Regions from separate parts of the Epibacterium sp. ABZ3_068 genome, predicted to be linked through region 1. Evidence: riboswitches for the same ligand, from Rfam matches in the RefSeq annotation. Region 1 holds a riboswitch; each other region holds the start of a gene.
What was found. A riboswitch is a leader RNA that binds a small molecule or an ion and turns the genes downstream of it on or off. The one in region 1 is predicted to bind cobalamin.
Positions count from the first base shown of each region.

Region 2: linked by a shared signal. The riboswitch ahead of ACXAEW_RS09300 (hypothetical protein) and the one ahead of ACXAEW_RS08785 ((2Fe-2S) ferredoxin domain-containing protein) in region 1 are both predicted to bind cobalamin.
Region 3: linked by a shared signal. The riboswitch ahead of ACXAEW_RS02850 (DUF1636 family protein) and the one ahead of ACXAEW_RS08785 ((2Fe-2S) ferredoxin domain-containing protein) in region 1 are both predicted to bind cobalamin.

Region 1 is NZ_JBSWUV010000001.1:1,829,220-1,834,823, reverse strand. Features, by position in the region: gene ACXAEW_RS08795 (DoxX family protein) at 1-831, shown strand, start outside; partial or broken gene ACXAEW_RS08790 (hypothetical protein) at 1,682-2,018, shown strand; cobalamin riboswitch at 2,407-2,631, shown strand; gene ACXAEW_RS08785 ((2Fe-2S) ferredoxin domain-containing protein) at 2,753-3,526, shown strand; gene ACXAEW_RS08780 (ABC transporter substrate-binding protein) at 3,544-5,064, shown strand; gene ACXAEW_RS08775 (ABC transporter permease) at 5,061-5,604, shown strand, end outside.
Region 2 is NZ_JBSWUV010000001.1:1,932,940-1,938,543, forward strand. Features, by position in the region: gene ACXAEW_RS09290 (DNA polymerase III subunit gamma/tau) at 1-919, opposite strand, end outside; gene ACXAEW_RS09295 (protein-tyrosine phosphatase family protein) at 1,140-1,682, shown strand; gene ACXAEW_RS09300 (hypothetical protein) at 1,693-2,115, opposite strand; gene ACXAEW_RS09305 (hypothetical protein) at 2,099-2,263, opposite strand; cobalamin riboswitch at 2,221-2,465, opposite strand; RNA gene ffs (signal recognition particle sRNA small type) at 2,551-2,649, opposite strand; gene ACXAEW_RS09315 (5'-nucleotidase C-terminal domain-containing protein) at 2,746-4,590, opposite strand; gene nudC (NAD(+) diphosphatase) at 4,869-5,604, shown strand, end outside.
Region 3 is NZ_JBSWUV010000001.1:605,460-611,063, forward strand. Features, by position in the region: gene ACXAEW_RS02830 (LysR substrate-binding domain-containing protein) at 1-347, opposite strand, end outside; gene ACXAEW_RS02835 (fatty acid desaturase) at 401-1,429, shown strand; gene ACXAEW_RS02840 (sugar phosphate isomerase/epimerase family protein) at 1,426-2,265, shown strand; gene ACXAEW_RS02845 (L-2-amino-thiazoline-4-carboxylic acid hydrolase) at 2,364-2,867, opposite strand; cobalamin riboswitch at 3,083-3,298, shown strand; gene ACXAEW_RS02850 (DUF1636 family protein) at 3,396-3,800, shown strand; gene ACXAEW_RS02855 (ABC transporter ATP-binding protein) at 3,797-4,600, shown strand; gene ACXAEW_RS02860 (ABC transporter substrate-binding protein) at 4,597-5,532, shown strand; gene ACXAEW_RS02865 (FecCD family ABC transporter permease) at 5,562-5,604, shown strand, end outside.

The DNA of each region.
Region 1 (5,604 bases):
ATTGTCGGCGGCTGGTGGAAACTATCCCGTGCTCTTGATCCAGACCGCGCCGAGGCCTTGACCAGCCGCTATTTAGCACCCAATGGCTACATCAACGAATTCTTCCAAAGTTACCTGTTCGCGGATGGTTCTCTGACGCCTTGGGCCTTTATGACAGCCCTATCAGGATTCGAGTTGTTCGCCGGGGTTGCCCTGTTTCTGGGTATTTTTATCCGTCCGCTCGCAATAATATTCGCACTCTTGATGTGGTCCTTTGTAGCTGCCCTTCCCGTCGTCACGACGCCAAACCAAGTGCTGACCGATGCAACTTACCTTACGCCAGCGCTCATCGTGCAAATCCGAGACATCGGTCTGTCTGGTTTCTGCTTTGCCCTAGCCATGGTTGGATCAGGAAAGTTTAGCTTAGACCACTCGCTTTTTGGTCGCGGATCGGTGACCGTGTCCGACCGCTGGGCCTCCTTAGGGTTATTAATGCGCCTTTCCGTCGGCATTGTCTTTCTTGCAGGCGGGTTTTTCTTTGGTCTCGACCATGTGAAGTCTTGGATTGGTTTCCCGCTGATTTCCATCGCAATTGGCGCTGTACTGCTATCTGGTCACGCGGTACGATTTGCTGCAATTGCCGCGTTTGTAGTTCTAGCAATCTACTGCTTTGGTAAACTGGATCTGGCCAAGTCAGTCTGGGACAACCTCAATGCGATCAAAAGAGAGTTTGCATTTCTAGCCGCATGCGCCCTCTTGATCCGGTTCTCAGGTGGAGATGCGTTCCAGATCGGTTCGTTTTTCAAAAATCCCAAGACTGCCCTATTCGGTGAAGAAAGCCATATTTCCTAAACCGTAACCCAACCATGCCAACGGCTTTTTTTTAGGGCCGTTGGCTAATGTGGAGTGAGGACACCTTAAAATCCGGTACGGTCACTCATGCAAAGCGCAGTATTGGTCAACATGACCTATAGCCGGTTACATCCAGCATGCGATATAACCGGTTATAAGTTGATATATCATAGATCGAATGTATCCCCGATATTCGCCCCCATCATCAGGTAACTGCATCGGAATGTCTCTCATCTGCACAGTTAGCCGCGAATAACACCCCGGTTGTTGATGAGGTAAGGTCCAATCGTAGCAAGATCGTGCGACTATCGATGTTCGCTACAGCGGACATTTAACATGCTATTCATCAAGGGCGACCATGCGGACAAAGCAGCTGTTCAGTCAGCCAGCTTGTTAGGTATGGGTTCGGCCTTCATCCAATGGACCTCTGACTGGACGTGTCCTTCCCTCACATACTTACCCACGTTTTCTGGCATCGCCCTTTCCTTGAATGCTTCTGCCGTGCGAGCTACGAACCCCTCCTGCCTCGTCAGATCGAGCGACTTTGCAAGGTCGTCAAAAAGGCCATTCCGGTACGGGCCGCGATAGAGCGTCGTAACCACTTGCACGCGCAATTCTTCAAACCGAGCCAAAGTCGAATCCGACGGTTGAACCTCTTCATCCACGATCCAAGCGAAGCCCAAAAGTATGAGAGCAGCTTATCATATACGACAGAGTGGCGCGCGTAGAGGTTCTCACCAACAATGCGCTCGCCCTCTGTAAGATAGGGGGAAATCCCTGCGGTAAACGCTTTGAGCCAATCTCGGGAAGGGTGGTCGCGACTGTCCGGGCTGCGTGCATGAGACCCGCCGCCATCATCCCTCCGCGCAAGAATGCGCAGCTTTGGAAGCCGAAGACAGCGGGCGCCATCGCACGAAACGAAGCCGAGAGAGCGTGCCAATATCTCGGTCGCGCCTTATGGTGAAAACTGACCGGCTATTACCGCCGCAGCCGCGCAGAAATGAAACCTCTCGTGGCTTTTCGTGCCGAAATGCACTGCCGGTCGATGGATGAACTGCGTCAAACTCCTCGGCCAAGGCCTCATGGCTCGAGACTTCGACCGACAAGTTGCCGAACTTCTCGTTCGGATCGCGGTGCTCAACCGTTACACAGCTATTGGCATACCCGTCACAGAGCCCGTAGGATAAGTCTGTCCGGGGAAAGGCGAAGTTCGGTCAAGCACCGATTTGTGCAACACAGCCCTTGTCGCGCCGATCTATCTTCAGTGCGGAATGTGTCGTCAGAGCAGCTACTCGTCAACGTCAATTTCGATTGTCGCCCCTGTTCTCGTCGAGCTGCGATCAGACCAACCAGACGCGGGCAATCTGGACCTGTGCAAGCGCAGCATTATCGTGAAGCCACAAAACCTCAAATCGAGCGGCGCAACGCTGTAACCGCACGGGACATTCACGGCTCGAACAAAATGCACGAGGTGAACAGGGTCGCCGCTCAGTCGGGGCTAAGATTGTAACTTAGCATTACAAAACACTTTTGGCCGTTTTGCTTATTCTTGATCTTGACCGTGTTCGCAATTTGATCTCAATTGGCGCCGATGGTTCCCGGTTGGCACAAGCCTTTGCCGGGATGAAAAGGGAACACGGTGAGGTGTAGCCAAAAGGCGCCAACTCCGTGACTGCCCCCGCAACTGTAAGCGGTGAGCGACCTCTGAAACACCACTGGGCCCAAACGTTTGTGGCCTGGGAAGGTTTGAGGAAGCAAGGACCCGCAAGTCAGGAGACCTGCCATCTCGGGCACCTTTGGTGCTTCAACGCAAATCAAACCGGGCGGGGTGTCCGGGAAGGAGAACCGAGATGACAAAGGCCAGATTACCTTTACTGAGCTTCGGATTCCTTTGGTCCCCTGCATCGTCGCGGAGGATCGGATGGACGTCACCCAACACCGGCTAGGCAAAGCCTCTGATGCGGACGCGATCTTGTTAGTGGTGTCAGCGTATTCGTTGAGCAAAGGGGCTTTGAAGCGGCTCGAAGCGGCCGCACTCAATGCCACGTCACGCCCTGCGCGCCTTATCCGTCTGGAAGAAGGCGGCCCAAGCCTGATGGACGCTCTGGATGCTATGCGGGCCGAAGGTCACCGTCGCATCCGGGTGCAGCCTTTTGGTATCCCATTTCCAGAAGGCCTTTTGGCGTGGTTGCCGGGCGTTATGGCGGAGTGGCGAACGCGCGGGCAAAACGCGGATACGTGGTTGGAGCTGGGGCCGGACCCTGCACGCCACACCGATGCTCTGGAGGCCTTCACGGCAGCCTCTCTGGCGCATCCTGATCCGTCCAAACCCATTGAGGGGGTGACCCCGCGCTTGGGCAAACCCGGGTGGAATGATCCTCCCGATTTTGACTTTCACCTTCTGGTCTGCACTGGGCCGCGCTGTGCGATCCATGGGGCGGCGTCTTTCACCCATATGCTGAAAGACGAGCTGAAGGCGGCGGGTGTTTTCGACCGCTGCCTGACAACGCGAACCGGTTGCATCTACCCCTGCAATCGCGGCCCTGTGCTGGCGCTTTACCCGCATGGCCACTGGTACCGGCTGCCCGACGTTACGGCCACGCGCCGTTTCGTGCGCGAGGTGCTGGTATATGGCGGCACTGCGGACGACCTCAGATTTCATACGGCCAAGGCGGCATGCGCGACACTGGCCTAAATTTAGGAGACAAATCCATGACACTCAAATCCCTCTTGCTCGGCGGCGCGGTTGCGCTGGCGGGGGTTCCCGCCCTGGCTGAGGACATCATTAAGATGGCGACAAGCTTTCAGATCCGGTCCATGGACCCGGTCAGCCAAGGGTTCTGGATGCAAGAGTTCGGTCAAGGTGAACTGCTTATGAAGTTTCAGCCTGATGGGACGATCACGCCCTGGCTGGCTGAAAGCGTTGAACGTACCGATGATACGACCTGGGTGATCACGATCCGAGACGGCATCACTTTTCAGAACGGCAAGGTCATGGACGTCCCCGCTGTATTGGCAGCAATCGAATACCACCGCGCGCGCAATTCGGGTACACAGGCCGTCTTACCTGCTGAAGCGACATTCACGCAGACGGGCCCTTTGGAAATCACCGTGAATACCGGCGTGCCGGTTCCCGAGATGCCCAGCATCTTGGCCCATGAGAGCCGTCTTATGATCATCGATGTGGCGCCGGTTTTGGCCGCAGGTGAGGACTATGAGGCGCTTGAGGGGGCGGGAATCCACACAGGACCGTACAAGGTTGTGGACCTGAACGACCAGCGTATGATTGCAGAGCGCTACGATGACTATTGGCAAGGCACCCCAGCTATGGCCGGCCTTGAGCTGCGGTTTGTATCGGATGTGAACGCACGCATTCTGGCAGTGCAAAACGGCGAAGTGGACATCGCCCTTTATCCGCCCATTGCCGCCGCCCCGGTGTTTGCGGTGACGCCCAACGTGAACCTTGCTCTTGGGGCCCCCTCAACGGGCGGGTTCCTCTCCGCCATGGATGTGACCAACGGTGCCTTCGAAGAGATTGCGGTGCGCAAAGCCGTTATGCTGGCTGTGAACTACGAGGAGCTTGCAAACGATGTATTTCATGGCGCAAAGATTCCGGCCACATCGCTGTACAACCCCCGCTTCCCTTGGGCGGTTGAAAACTATCGCTATGACGTGGATGAGGCAAATGCGCTCCTCGACGCGGCGGGCTGGCTCCGCGATGGAGACACGCGCAGGCGTGACGGGGAGACATTGTCGGTCACGTTGATGATCTATCCGCAGCAGCCCGACCTGGTCCCACTGTCGACGGCGATGCAGGCGTATTTGGCCGCCATCGGAATCCAATCCGAGATCGTCTCGGTCGATAGCGTCACGGAAGCGACCATGAACGATCTGGTTGACTGGGACCTGGCAATGGTTGCAACGGGCACTGCCACTGTCGGCTCGGTCAGCGGTTTCCTGAACCGCTACGTTGCTTGCGAGGGCGACCGGAACTACGGCGGCTATTGCAACGATCGTATCCAAAAGCTCATTGAGACGCTGGATGTGACTGTTGACGAGGAAACGCGCTACGAATTGCTGCGCGAGATTCAAACGATCCTTGTTGACGAGGATCCCTATGTGTTCAATGCAACGATCCTGGTTGAACGCGCGCTCACAAGCGATGCTTGGTCCAATTACGTCCCCGCCGTGGCGTGGAACCATATCAAGTACGATACCGCTCCGAAACAGTGACTTGGTTACGAACCATAATAGAGCGCGGCGGCCTTGCGGTCGCTGTCCTCCTGCGGACCGCCCAGGCCCTCCTGACGGCTTTGGCCGCCAGTGTGATCGTCTGGGCGATCCTTCCGCTTGCGCCCGGCGATGTGGCCGAACGGGTGCTTTTGGGGCGGGGCATGCAAGACATTACCTCTGAGGAAATCGAAGCCACGCGCGAAGCGCTGGGATTGAACGAACCGCTGGTTGTTCAGTTCATAACCTGGCTGAGTGGCGTGTTTCAGGGTGATCTGGGGCAAAGCTTTACAAGCCAGGCGCCGGTCACGCAGGAGCTCATGGAGCGGTTGCCAGCGACTCTGATGTTGCTGGGGCTTGCTTTGGTGTTCTCGATCGCCTTTTCGCTGGTCCTAGCGGTGATCGCCGCCGCCTTCCAAGACCGCTGGCCCGACCATCTGATCCGGCTTTACACGCAGATTGGTGCCGCGCTTCCGACCTTTGTCTTTGCACTCTTGGCGCTGACGTTCGTCGTTGTGGGCTTCCAGTTCGGTCGCGTTTTGG
Region 2 (5,604 bases), 100 kb from region 1:
GAGTGATCTCGGCCAGATCGCGCAGCACCGCCAGTGGATCCGCGCCTTCGGCGTATTGTGAGGACAGTTCTGTCAGGGCTGCCGCCGCATCGCCGCGCAGGATCATATCGATCAGGTCCAGAACCCGGCCCCGGTCTGCAAGCCCCAGCATGGCACGGACCTGATCCGCGGTGGTCTCACCCGCGCCGTGTGAAATGGCCTGATCCAACAGCGAGGTTGCATCCCGGGCTGAGCCTTCGGCAGCGCGGGTGATCAGTGCCAGCGCATCTTCCGCAATCTCGGCCCCCTCAGAAGTTGCGATTTTGCGCAAAAGGGCAATCATCACCTCGGGTTCAATCCGACGCAGATCGAACCGCTGGCACCGTGACAGCACCGTGACCGGCACCTTGCGGATTTCAGTGGTGGCAAAGATGAATTTAACGTGGGCCGGCGGCTCTTCCAGCGTTTTCAACAGCGCGTTAAAGGCTGAGGTCGACAGCATGTGCACTTCGTCGATGATATAGATCTTGTAGCGCGCAGAGGCCGCGCGATAGGCGACGCTGTCGATGATTTCGCGGATGTCATTGACACCCGTGCGTGAGGCCGCGTCCATCTCCATCACATCGACATGCCGGCCTTCCATGATCGCCTTGCAATGTTCACAGACGCCGCAGGGTTCTGTTGTGGGCCCCCCGGTGCCGTCGGGGCCGATACAATTCATCCCCTTGGCGATGATCCGCGCGGTAGTGGTCTTGCCGGTACCACGGATGCCGGTCATCACAAAGGCCTGCGCGATCCGGCCCGTTTCAAAGGCGTTTCTGAGGGTGCGCACCATTGCGTCCTGGCCCACCAGATCGGCAAAGGTCTCGGGCCGGTATTTGCGCGCAAGTACCTGATATTTGGGCTGGGTGCCCGCCTCTGCCGCAGGGGTGTCAGTCATAATGCTCCGCCGGATTCGCGTCGTTTGATCATTTGTCACAAACTAGGCAAGCGGGCTGTATTCGTCCACTGCTCATCTGGCGGTGGGATGGCATATTGGCAAACGACCCGGGATCCAGCCGTTTTTATAAGAAAGTTCTAGGTTTATGACATATTCCAGAGTTAGAGTTTAGGGGTGGGAATGGCGGAACTCTAGCCCAGCTGGGGAGGCGCTGATGCGGATGGAACGCACGTCAACACCGGCCAAAGGTTCAGGACCAATTGAACCGGGTCAAAACACGCTGACAATACATGCCCTTTCGGTGGCGAATGGGAACTTGGCCTTGTGCCGATTGCCCGGAGCAACTGGCGATTACTGGGCGGATTTGCAGCACATAAACGATTGGAAACCGGGGCTGGTCCTGTCAATGACCACTACGCCCGAGCATGAAGCCGTGGGCGCGCTGACGCTTGGCTCTGACATTCAAAGCATGGCCAGCCGGTGGTTTCACTTGCCGGTGCCCGATTTCAGCACGCCGCCGCCGGATGTTTTGTTCAAATGGCCCAAGGCCAGCCATGCAGCGCGCAGGGCATTGGTTGGAGGCGGTCGGGTTCTGGTTCATTGCAAGGGCGGATGCGGCCGGTCGGGGATGGCGGTTTTGCGTTTGATGATCGAAGCCGGCGAACAGCCGCATTCAGCGCTGAAACGGCTGCGCGCGATCCGCCCCTGTGCTGTAGAAACGGACGAACAGATGGCCTGGGCCATCGGCGCGCGCAGGGTTTAGGACGCAAATCTCAGCCGGGGCGAGTGGCAGATATCCGCTCCTGCAGCACGTTCTGGGTCTTTGCTTTATGTGGAATGGCCTGCGCAAGCGCCCGTGGCCGCGCCGGGAGAGGGGCAAGTGCAACTGCGTTGGCGCCGTCTTTGCACAGCATGACATCTGCAAACAGGTCCAGATCAGATTGATCCGCGGTGTCCTCTACGTCGCAAAACACCCGAATGCGATAGTGCGATGCCACAAACCGGGCCATGCAGCCCTCGGGGCAGGCGTTCAGCTCGGCCTGCCCGGTCATCTGAAAGTTATCTTCGGTTACACCCTTTGCTGTCGTCATGCTGGCGCTGAGCGCCTTGATCATTCGCATGACAGCCGGGCAGGGGCGGCCCAGTTTCATACAATGTGTCGCCGCACAATCATGCGTTTCATTGGTCCAGATCATCGCGCCCTCCGCGCATTTGGGTCGGGTAATTGGGAACGTAGACCGGGCGTTTTTGCTGTGGTTCAGCCATGCGCAGATCCCGTCCCGGAGCACCCCGCCCGGTTTCGAGTTTCAGTACGGATGGCAGGTCTCCTGACTTGCGGGTCAATGCGTCCCCGAACCTTCCCGGCCAGTGTGATCTCTCACCAAAGGGCCAGTGGTTCATTTCGGGGCAGCTCGCCGCTTACAGTTGCGGGGGCAGTCTCGGACTGGGAGAAACCTTTGCAACGCGCAAAGGGGCTCCGCACCGTGTTCCCTTTTCATCCTGTTCCACAGCAGTGGGCACAAGAACCATCTGCACCATGGCTAGCGGGGGCGGAGGCGAGTCGTCAAACGAAATCTTGTGGTGCGCAATTGCGCTCCGACCACATGCTGATGGGTTTGTGTGCGGAGATAAGGTGAGAGGCTGGACATCGACCCAAGCGGGGCTCGTTGTGGCTGCTTCCTTCCGGACCTGACCAGGTTGGCGAGGCGCTCGCCCGCGCCAACCTCTCGAATCCGGATATAGAGCGCGGATCAAAGAATGACAAGGGGATGACAAAAAACAGGAACAGTTCCGTGCAAAAGAGGGGCTTGCCGCGCGCAGTCAGGTTAGAGCTGCAGGCGCAGTTCCAGAAACCCTTCGGAATTAACGGGTAAGAGTGACACACGGCTGGCAGGCAGCTCGTCCAAATGCTGGGTGGCTGCGGGGCCAGTCAGGGCAATCGCCTGAGTGGCCTGGCCGATCGGGGAGAAATGCCATGGAGAGGGAGCGTTTTCCAAGGGATCCCGGCGCAGATGACCGGCAATATAGTCGCGGATGACGTCCCGCAGATGTACCGGCGGCAATGAGACCTGCGGCGCATATCGGACCATATTGAAATGCCCGCCGCCACTGGCGCGGTAGCTGTTTACAGCCACCAAGAAGCGCTGATCGGGGCGAACGGGGGCTCCGTTCCAGCGCAGGTTGTGAATGCGTCTGGCGGTTGGGTCGACCAAAATTCCGGTTGCGTTGAAGCGTATGGGCTGGGTCAGGTCGATGTCGTACTCCACGCCAAAGATCACATCATAGTTGTGACCAGCGCGTTGATCATTGACCAAAGGGTGGTTCTGGCTGCCTGGGGTGATACGATTAAATATGCCCGAGGACATTTCAAGCCAGTCGGCAAGCTCGGTGCCGGAAATCTCCACTGCGCGCAGCTGATTTGGGAAGACCTGCAAATCGTTTACATGGCGCATGGTCACCGGGCCCGTCGGCACATCGGTGTAATAGCTGGGGCCGGCGCGGGCGCCGAATTTTCCCGGTGCAACCGCCGACAACATGGGTAGGTCCGATGCCGGCGTGCCCTGGATATAGACTCGCAAGGCGGCCGCTTGCGCGCAGGCGGTCAGCTCCAGCGACCGGTCATGTGAGAAAAAGGTGAAAAACGAGTGCAATGGTTGAGAGAGTGTACCAACCGGTTGGTCGAGCCGTTTGCAGGCTTTTTCATGGTCATCCATCAGCGCGTCTCTGAGCGCAGTCTCTTCTTCGACCAGTTCACCGTTACTGAGAGCAACCGCGCGCAGTGAAGCCTGAGCCTCTGTCAGACGCCAACGGTCATCAACCCAGCTCAGTGACAGGTCGATAAGGCCCAAATGGCTGCCAAATGCGCCGGGCATCACCACCGCGCTGTCTTTGGGTTGGGTTTTGTCCGGCAGCGCCAAATGGGTATGGCCCGCAACGATTGCATCGATCTCGGGTAGGGCGCTGAGCGGGTGAAGGGCGTTTTCCATGTTCAAAACAGCGTCATGTTCACCCAGACCCGTATGCGCGAGGGCAACCACCAGATCGCATCCCTGCGCGCGCAGCGACCGGGCGACATCCCTGGCCGCGTTGACCATGTCCTGAACAACAACCCGACCTTCCAGGTAATGGGCGTCCCAGACTACGGTTTGCGGAGGCAAGACCGAAAGCACGCCGATACGGACAGGCGGCTTGTCGGGCATTGCCGGGATCTGTCGTTCCAGAATGGCGCTGTCTTGGAAGGGGAGTTCCAGACCTCTCTGAATTGCGCTCATGTTTGAACAAATTGCAGGGCAGGGCGCATCTTTCAAGAGCCGGCCCAAAGTGGTCAGACCGTAATTGAAATCATGGTTCCCGAGCCCCATCACATCGTAATCGAGAATGCTAAAGGCAGTGATCAGAGGGTGTTTCTGTTTCTCACCCTGCAGGATGTTTTCACCGATCGGAGCGCCCTGAAACCCATCTCCATTGTCCACCAATACCGTGGCGGCGCCCTGTTGGGCCGCTTCGGTACGGGCGTGTTTGATCAAGGTTGCGACACGTGTGAGACCTAAAGCGATGTTCGAATTGTCAGAATAGTAATCATGGGCAATAAGATGGGAATGTAAGTCGGTTGTTGCCATCAGGCGCAACCGGGCCACCGGATTATTCGGAGGCGTTTGCGTTCCTGTCATTTTGCCGTAGCCTGGCGCATTTCTGATTTGCCCGCCCCTGGATTTCTTCGGTGTTCTCACCCATTGAAACAGTGTTTAAAGCATGTGCAAAGTGTAGAATCTTAACAATTCACCATTTTTGGGGGGGTGTCGCAACCATAGGGGGAAGTTTCCGGTAAAATGTTGGCAATGAAACGATTTTTTGCGAAAACTTCGCTGTGGGATAATTTGAATGGGGTTCCAAAAGGTTAAATCGCACCTCAAGAAATTCCAAAAAACAGGCAAGTGATAAAGAGCATATGAAACACGCAGAAACAGTGACCTTTGGTGGCGGCGGGCTGGATAGAGCGGCCCATTTGCGCACCGATGAAGCCCGGCTCGGCTCGCTTTGGGAACAGGGCGGTCAGGTGCTTTTGTTGTGGGAAGGCAAGCCGCTGGCGCGGCGTACGGACTGCTCGGAAGGGGACGAAACGCTGCCACCGGATCAGCTTGTCTTTTTGGCTAGCAACCATGCGCTGGTTGCCGGAAGCCAGTCGCGTTCAGTCTTCCTGGGTCTGGACAAGCAAGGGCTGGGAGTATTTGCAGCCGAACTGGCCGATTGGGAGCCCGCAGGCGAAGACCTGAGCCAGATTGGTGCATTTCGAGATCTCAGCGAACAGCAGCATCCCGAATTGCCAACAGGTCATGTTTTTGCCGAATTGCGCAGCATTATGGCGGCGCTTTCCCCATTTGATGCAGAAGTCGCCGCAACAGCCAAGGCCGTTCTTGCCTGGCATGAAACACATGGTTTCTGCGCGAAGTGCGGCGCGAAAAGCGATATGATTGAAAGCGGCTGGCAGCGTCTGTGTCCAGCCTGTGGAACCCGGCATTTCCCGCGTACGGACCCTGTTGTCATCATGCTGATCACGCGGGGTGATAAGGTTCTGGTTGGCCGGTCTCCGGGCTGGCCTGAGGGGATGTATTCCCTGCTGGCCGGGTTTGTTGAGCCGGGTGAAACCCTGGAAGCGGCCGTTCGGCGTGAGGTTCTGGAAGAAA
Region 3 (5,604 bases), 1.2 Mb from region 1:
TAACGTTCCAGAAATGCCTGAAGACGCGGCGCCAGCCAGGTGGCCGCGAACCCGGATGTAACTGCAATTTCCAGACGCCCTTTTGCCTGCTCCAGCCCACTGTGGGCCTCGTGCAGTATGGCAAGCGCCGGACGGATGGCCGCAACATATCTGCGGGCCTCCGGCGTGAGCACCACGCCCCGCCCTTTTGCAGTGGTCAGGTCAAAGCCCAACTGCGTTTCCAGCGCCTTCAGTTTATGGCTGACCGCGCTTTGGCTGAGGTTGGAGACCCGTGCGGCCTCTTTGACGGATCCGGTACGCGCCAGCGCGTCCAATACGGTCAGCGCGGATATTGGAGGCAAATTCATGCAAGAATCTCATCATTTACCGGAGATATAATCATTAGACCTGCAAATTTTAAATGGGTAGTCAAGTAAGGATCAAGATCCAACCTGAGGGCCATGCCATGGAAGCCAGCTTCTCCCGCCGCAAACTGCTTGAACCTGCTGAGCTACGCGAACTGAATGCGCGCTCAGACCTTCGGGGCTGGATGCAGATCCTAAGCCACATCGGCGCGATTGCTATGATGGCCATTTTGCACGCGCAGGCACTGGGGAGCTACTGGGTCATCTTGACCGGTTTTGTGCTGGGTGTGCTTTTGAATTTCCTCTACGCGGGCCAGCATGAGCTGTCACACGGTACGGTTTTTGCGACAAAGCGGGTCAATGAGATCTGGGGCAGATTGATCGGGTTTGTGATGATCTTCCCGCGCGATTATGATCAGGTGATGCATTTTGCCCACCACAAGTGGACACAGGACTGGGAGCGCGACGGTGAACTGGTTCGTGAGCCATACACGCTCACGACTTATCTGTTGTGGCTGAGCGGCGTAACCTATTGGCGCAACCGCGTTGTTGGAACTGTGCGTCGCGCCCGAGGTATCATCATCGAACCCTATATCCGCGCAGATGAAGAAGCGATGATCATCCGTGAAAGCCGAATTCACCTTGCACTTTATGTGCTGGTCATTGCTGTGTCGGTCGCTTTTGGAAACTGGGCCTGGGCGACGTTCTGGATCATCCCGATGGTTCTGACAAAGCCGGTTCATCAGCTGCAAAACACCATTGAACACCTGGGGTTGAGCCACGAAGACAACATTCTGGAAAATACCCGCAGCACCCGGACAAATGCGCTGATGCGCTGGCTCTGCTGGCAGATGCCTTATCACACTGCGCATCATACATTCCCCTCGGTGCCGTTTTGGAAACTGCGCGAGCTGAACGAAAAAATCGAAGCGAAAATCGGCGGTGAAGTCTGGCGGATGGGGTGGTTTGAGTTTCAGATCGAAGTGATCAAAAAACTCAGCCAGAAAGATGAAAGCCAATATCCGATGAATGAGGTCTGGGTGGTGCCGGTCAATGGTCGCAGCATGCGGGTGGAAGCGGAATGAACCAAACGCTGGATGTTTATACGTCGCTCTGGGCGATGCAGCCTCATGACCAGACCGGCATAAAATTGCCCTATGAGCAGGTTGTGGAGATGGTTGCCGGTGCCGGTTACAAAGGCATGGCGCTGGATTTTGGCGCAACCCCGGTTGAGGATGTCAAACGCATCCAACCGATGATGGCCCGCGCTGGTCTGACTCCCTTTTTGGTGGATTTCCCCAAGACTGTCGAAGGGCTGCGTCCGACGTTGAAAATGGCCAAGGACTTTGGCGCGCCCTTTGTCGTGGTCATTGGTCAGGTCATGCCGCTGAGTGTGGACGGCATGATCCCCGTTATTCGGGCCTGGATTGAAATGTCAGAACAGGAAGGCATGCCAATCCTGTTTGAAACCCATCGCGACTGTATCACCAACGATTTGTTCAGCACATTGTGCCTGCTGGATGCGATCCCGGAAATGCGGATGTGTGCCGATCTCTCTCATTATGTGGTGGGGCGTGAAATGGCCTGTCCGATCCGTGAACGCGACGCAGAACATATGAGCCGTATTCTGGCCCGTTCCGACAGTTTTCAAGGGCGTGTTGCAAGCCGCAGCCAAGTGCAATTGCAACTTGATTTCCCCCAGAACCAACAATGGGTTGATATGTTCAGGGCCTTCTGGCGCGAAGGTCTGAACGGGTGGAAAACCCGCAATCCCGAGGGGTCTTGTGTGTTCCTGTGTGAATTGGGCCCGCCGGATTACGCGATGACTGGGCCTGATGGCATTGAGCTTTCAAACCGTTGGGAGGAAGCGCTGCAGATCAAGTCCTGGGTCGAACAGATCTGGGCAGACCTCAGTCAATAGCGCGTCGTTATCTCTTGCCTGTTCCTGCCGTTGCACCAACAGGTGGGCGCATTTGGAAGTCGTTTCTTCACCCTTTCGTTTCCTGTATCGCTTGTGCCTCATGGCTTCGGCTTGAGACGGTAGCGAAAGTCACAATGGCTGGCGCCCTGCATTTTGGTCTGTGTGCGGGTCATTTCAATGTCCGGATTATAGCCGATGCAAAAGTCGCCATCTCGATTGCAGGATAAGAGGTGGCCGATGTCACCTACCCCCATCTCTTGGTACATTTCCGCATAACGACAGCGCACGACGTTGAAGTCCATCTGGTCCCTGGTCATGGTCAAGGGCTCGATCTCAAGAGCGCCCTGTCGCGTCCAATTGGGCAAAATGTCGGCAAAGTCCTTGAGGTCCGGCACATGTCCCAGGGCGTCGGCCATCATCTGCCCCTGCTCGATGGCCGATTTTGAACAGGCCTCACCGATAACCGCTTCGGCTTCGTCACGCCCGGACCGTTCGCTGATCACGTCAAAAACATGTTTCAGGACCATCGCTTCGATCTTGCGGCGCAACAGGATCGGAATGTTGTGGATGTCCAATCCTGTTGCATCATCTTTGTCGGTCATGGTGCGTCCTTTCAAAAGCTGGGTTTACATGACCCGATAACAGCGCCGCCGACAATCTTTCTGCTTCCGCGCTAACAGTGAAGACCTGCAGCCTTGCGGTCTGGCCGGACTTTGTTGCGGCTCCTGCTCAGCGCTTCATGGGCCTTTTGGCCATTCCGGCTGCCTGTTTCCAGCTCAGGGGTTTGCAGGGAAACTTGACAGAGACAATAGGGATTGGCAGAGACGGGGACGATGGTTCCCGCGACGCCCAAGGCAATCCGGGATGAAAAGGGAACACGGTGCGGCGTAGCCAAAAGGCACCAAATCCGTGACTGCCCCCGCAACTGTGAGCGGTGAGCTCTCTGTCAGGACCACTGGTCGGCTTTCGACCGGGAAGGGACAGAGCGCAGTGACCCGCGAGTCAGGAGACCTGCCATCCAGATATTTTTAAACCCGGACGGGGCGTCCGGACGAAAGAGTTGTGCGATGTGGCCATGTCACTGCCGCATCCCCTGTTTTCGTCGTCCCCCCGGTTCTGCGGAGGGCAGAATGGCTGAGAACACACAATGCAGAATTGCGGTCTGCATCAGTTGCAAAGACAAGGAAACCCGACGCCAGCCGGGCTTTGAGCTGATCGACGCTTTGCACACGGCCATCGCAGAGGATCCACGCCTTGCAGGCCACATTGGTGTCGCAGGCGTCGCCTGTATGGCAGGATGTGACCATCCCTGCACCGTCGGGTTTCATGGCGTGGGCAAGGCAACATACCTCTTTGGCGATCTGAACGCGGACGCGGACGTGCAGGATATCCTTGTCTTTGCGCAGCAATATGTAACCTTGGGGGACGGCTGGTGCTCCTCTGTTGATCGCCCTGGAAAACTGCGGAAATCCACCCTGGCGCGCGTGCCGGCCACGTTGTTTTCCGCCACCGAGCAGCCGGAGCCCGCCGCATGAGCGCAGCTGAGCTGACTATTGAAAATGTCTCCTGGGGAAGCGGGCGGGCGCAGCCTTTGATCCTGCATCCGACCTCGTTTCACCTTGCTCCAAGGCGGGTGATGGGTGTTGTCGGCGCAAATGGCGCGGGCAAGACGACCTTGCTGAGGCTGCTTTATCGTTGGGTCAAACCAACACGTGGCCGCATCACAATCGGCGGAGACGACATCTGGTCCCTGCCCCCGCGATCCTGCGCCCGCAAGATTGCCGCCGTTTTACAGGAGCAACCTACAGATTTTGCGCTGTCGGTGCGCGATGTTGTGGCGCTGGGACGTATCCCGCATCGCCAGGGATTTGCCGTACCGGGCAAAGGCTGCGCAACCGCTGTGGAAAACGCCCTGTGCCGTTTGGATCTGGATCACCTGGCATCGCGAGCCTTTGGCACCCTGTCCGGCGGAGAACGTCAACGCTGTATGGTCGCACGCGCGCTGGCCCAGGAACCGCAGGTTCTGGTTCTGGATGAGCCGACCAACCATCTGGACATCCGCCATCAGCTGGACGTGCTCCAACTGATCCGCGAACTGGATATGACAATTGTCACCTCCTTGCACGATCTGAATATGGCAGCGGAGGTCTGCGACGACATTCTTCTGCTGCATCAAGGGCAAAGCATCGCCTTTGGCCCGCCTGCCGAGGTGCTGTCCTCGGAGCGTGTGTCCACTGCCTTTGATGTACATGCCCGCGCCGAGTGGCTGTCAATCAGCGCCCGGTCGCATCTCACCTTCCACCTTTCCAAATCCAAAACTGGACCAACCCCATGAAATTGACGATCTCCCTGCTTGCCCTTGTTGCCTCGACCGGTGCCGCACTGGCTGAAACCACTGTCGATAGCTGCAACCGTCAGGTCAGCTTTGACGCGCCGCCCAAAGCTGCCGTCTCCAACGACGTAAACCTGACCGAAATGATGCTGGTTCTGGGGCTGGCGGACAGAATGGTGGGCTACACTGGTATTTCGGGCTGGAAGACCCTGGACAAAGATATGCGCGCAGGCATCGAAGAGCTACCCGAGCTGAGCGCCAAATACCCCACCAAAGAGGTGCTGTTGGGCGCGGATGCGGATTTCTATTTCGCGGGCTGGAATTATGGTATGAAAGTCGGCGGCGAAGTCACGCCAGAAACTTTGGATCCATTTGACATCAAAGTATATGAGTTGACCGAAAGCTGCATCCACATCGGTGACAAACCCAAGGTTTCCATGGATGACATGTATAACGACATCCTGAACCTTGGCCGCATTTTTGACGTCGAGGACAAGGCGGCGACCCTGGTGGATGGCTACAAAGCCGAGCTTGAAACCTTTACGGCCTCGCTGAACGCCGGTGATGAGCCGCTGCGTGTTTTTGTCTATGACAGCGGCGAGGAAAGCCCCTTTACCGCTGGCCGTTACGCCATGCCAACTGCGTTGATCGAAGCCGCCGGCGGCACCAACATCATGGATGATTTCGAGAAAAGCTGGGCCACGGTCACCTGGGAAGAAGTGGTGGAGCGCAATCCCGAGGTTGTGGTGATTGTGAATTATGGCAATGTAACTGCCGAAGAAAAACGCGCGTTCATGATGAACAACCCGGCCTTTGCGGATATGGACGCCGTGAAGAACGACCGGTTTGTTACGCTGGAATATGTCGAGGCGACGCCTGGACCGCGCAACATCAAGGCAATCAAAAAGCTCGCCTCTGCCTTTTGGGCAGAGTGAGCAGATCTGCCGGAGTGAGACCCGAATTCATGACCGATGCCACCCTGTTACCCCCCAAAAAACCGCGCCTGC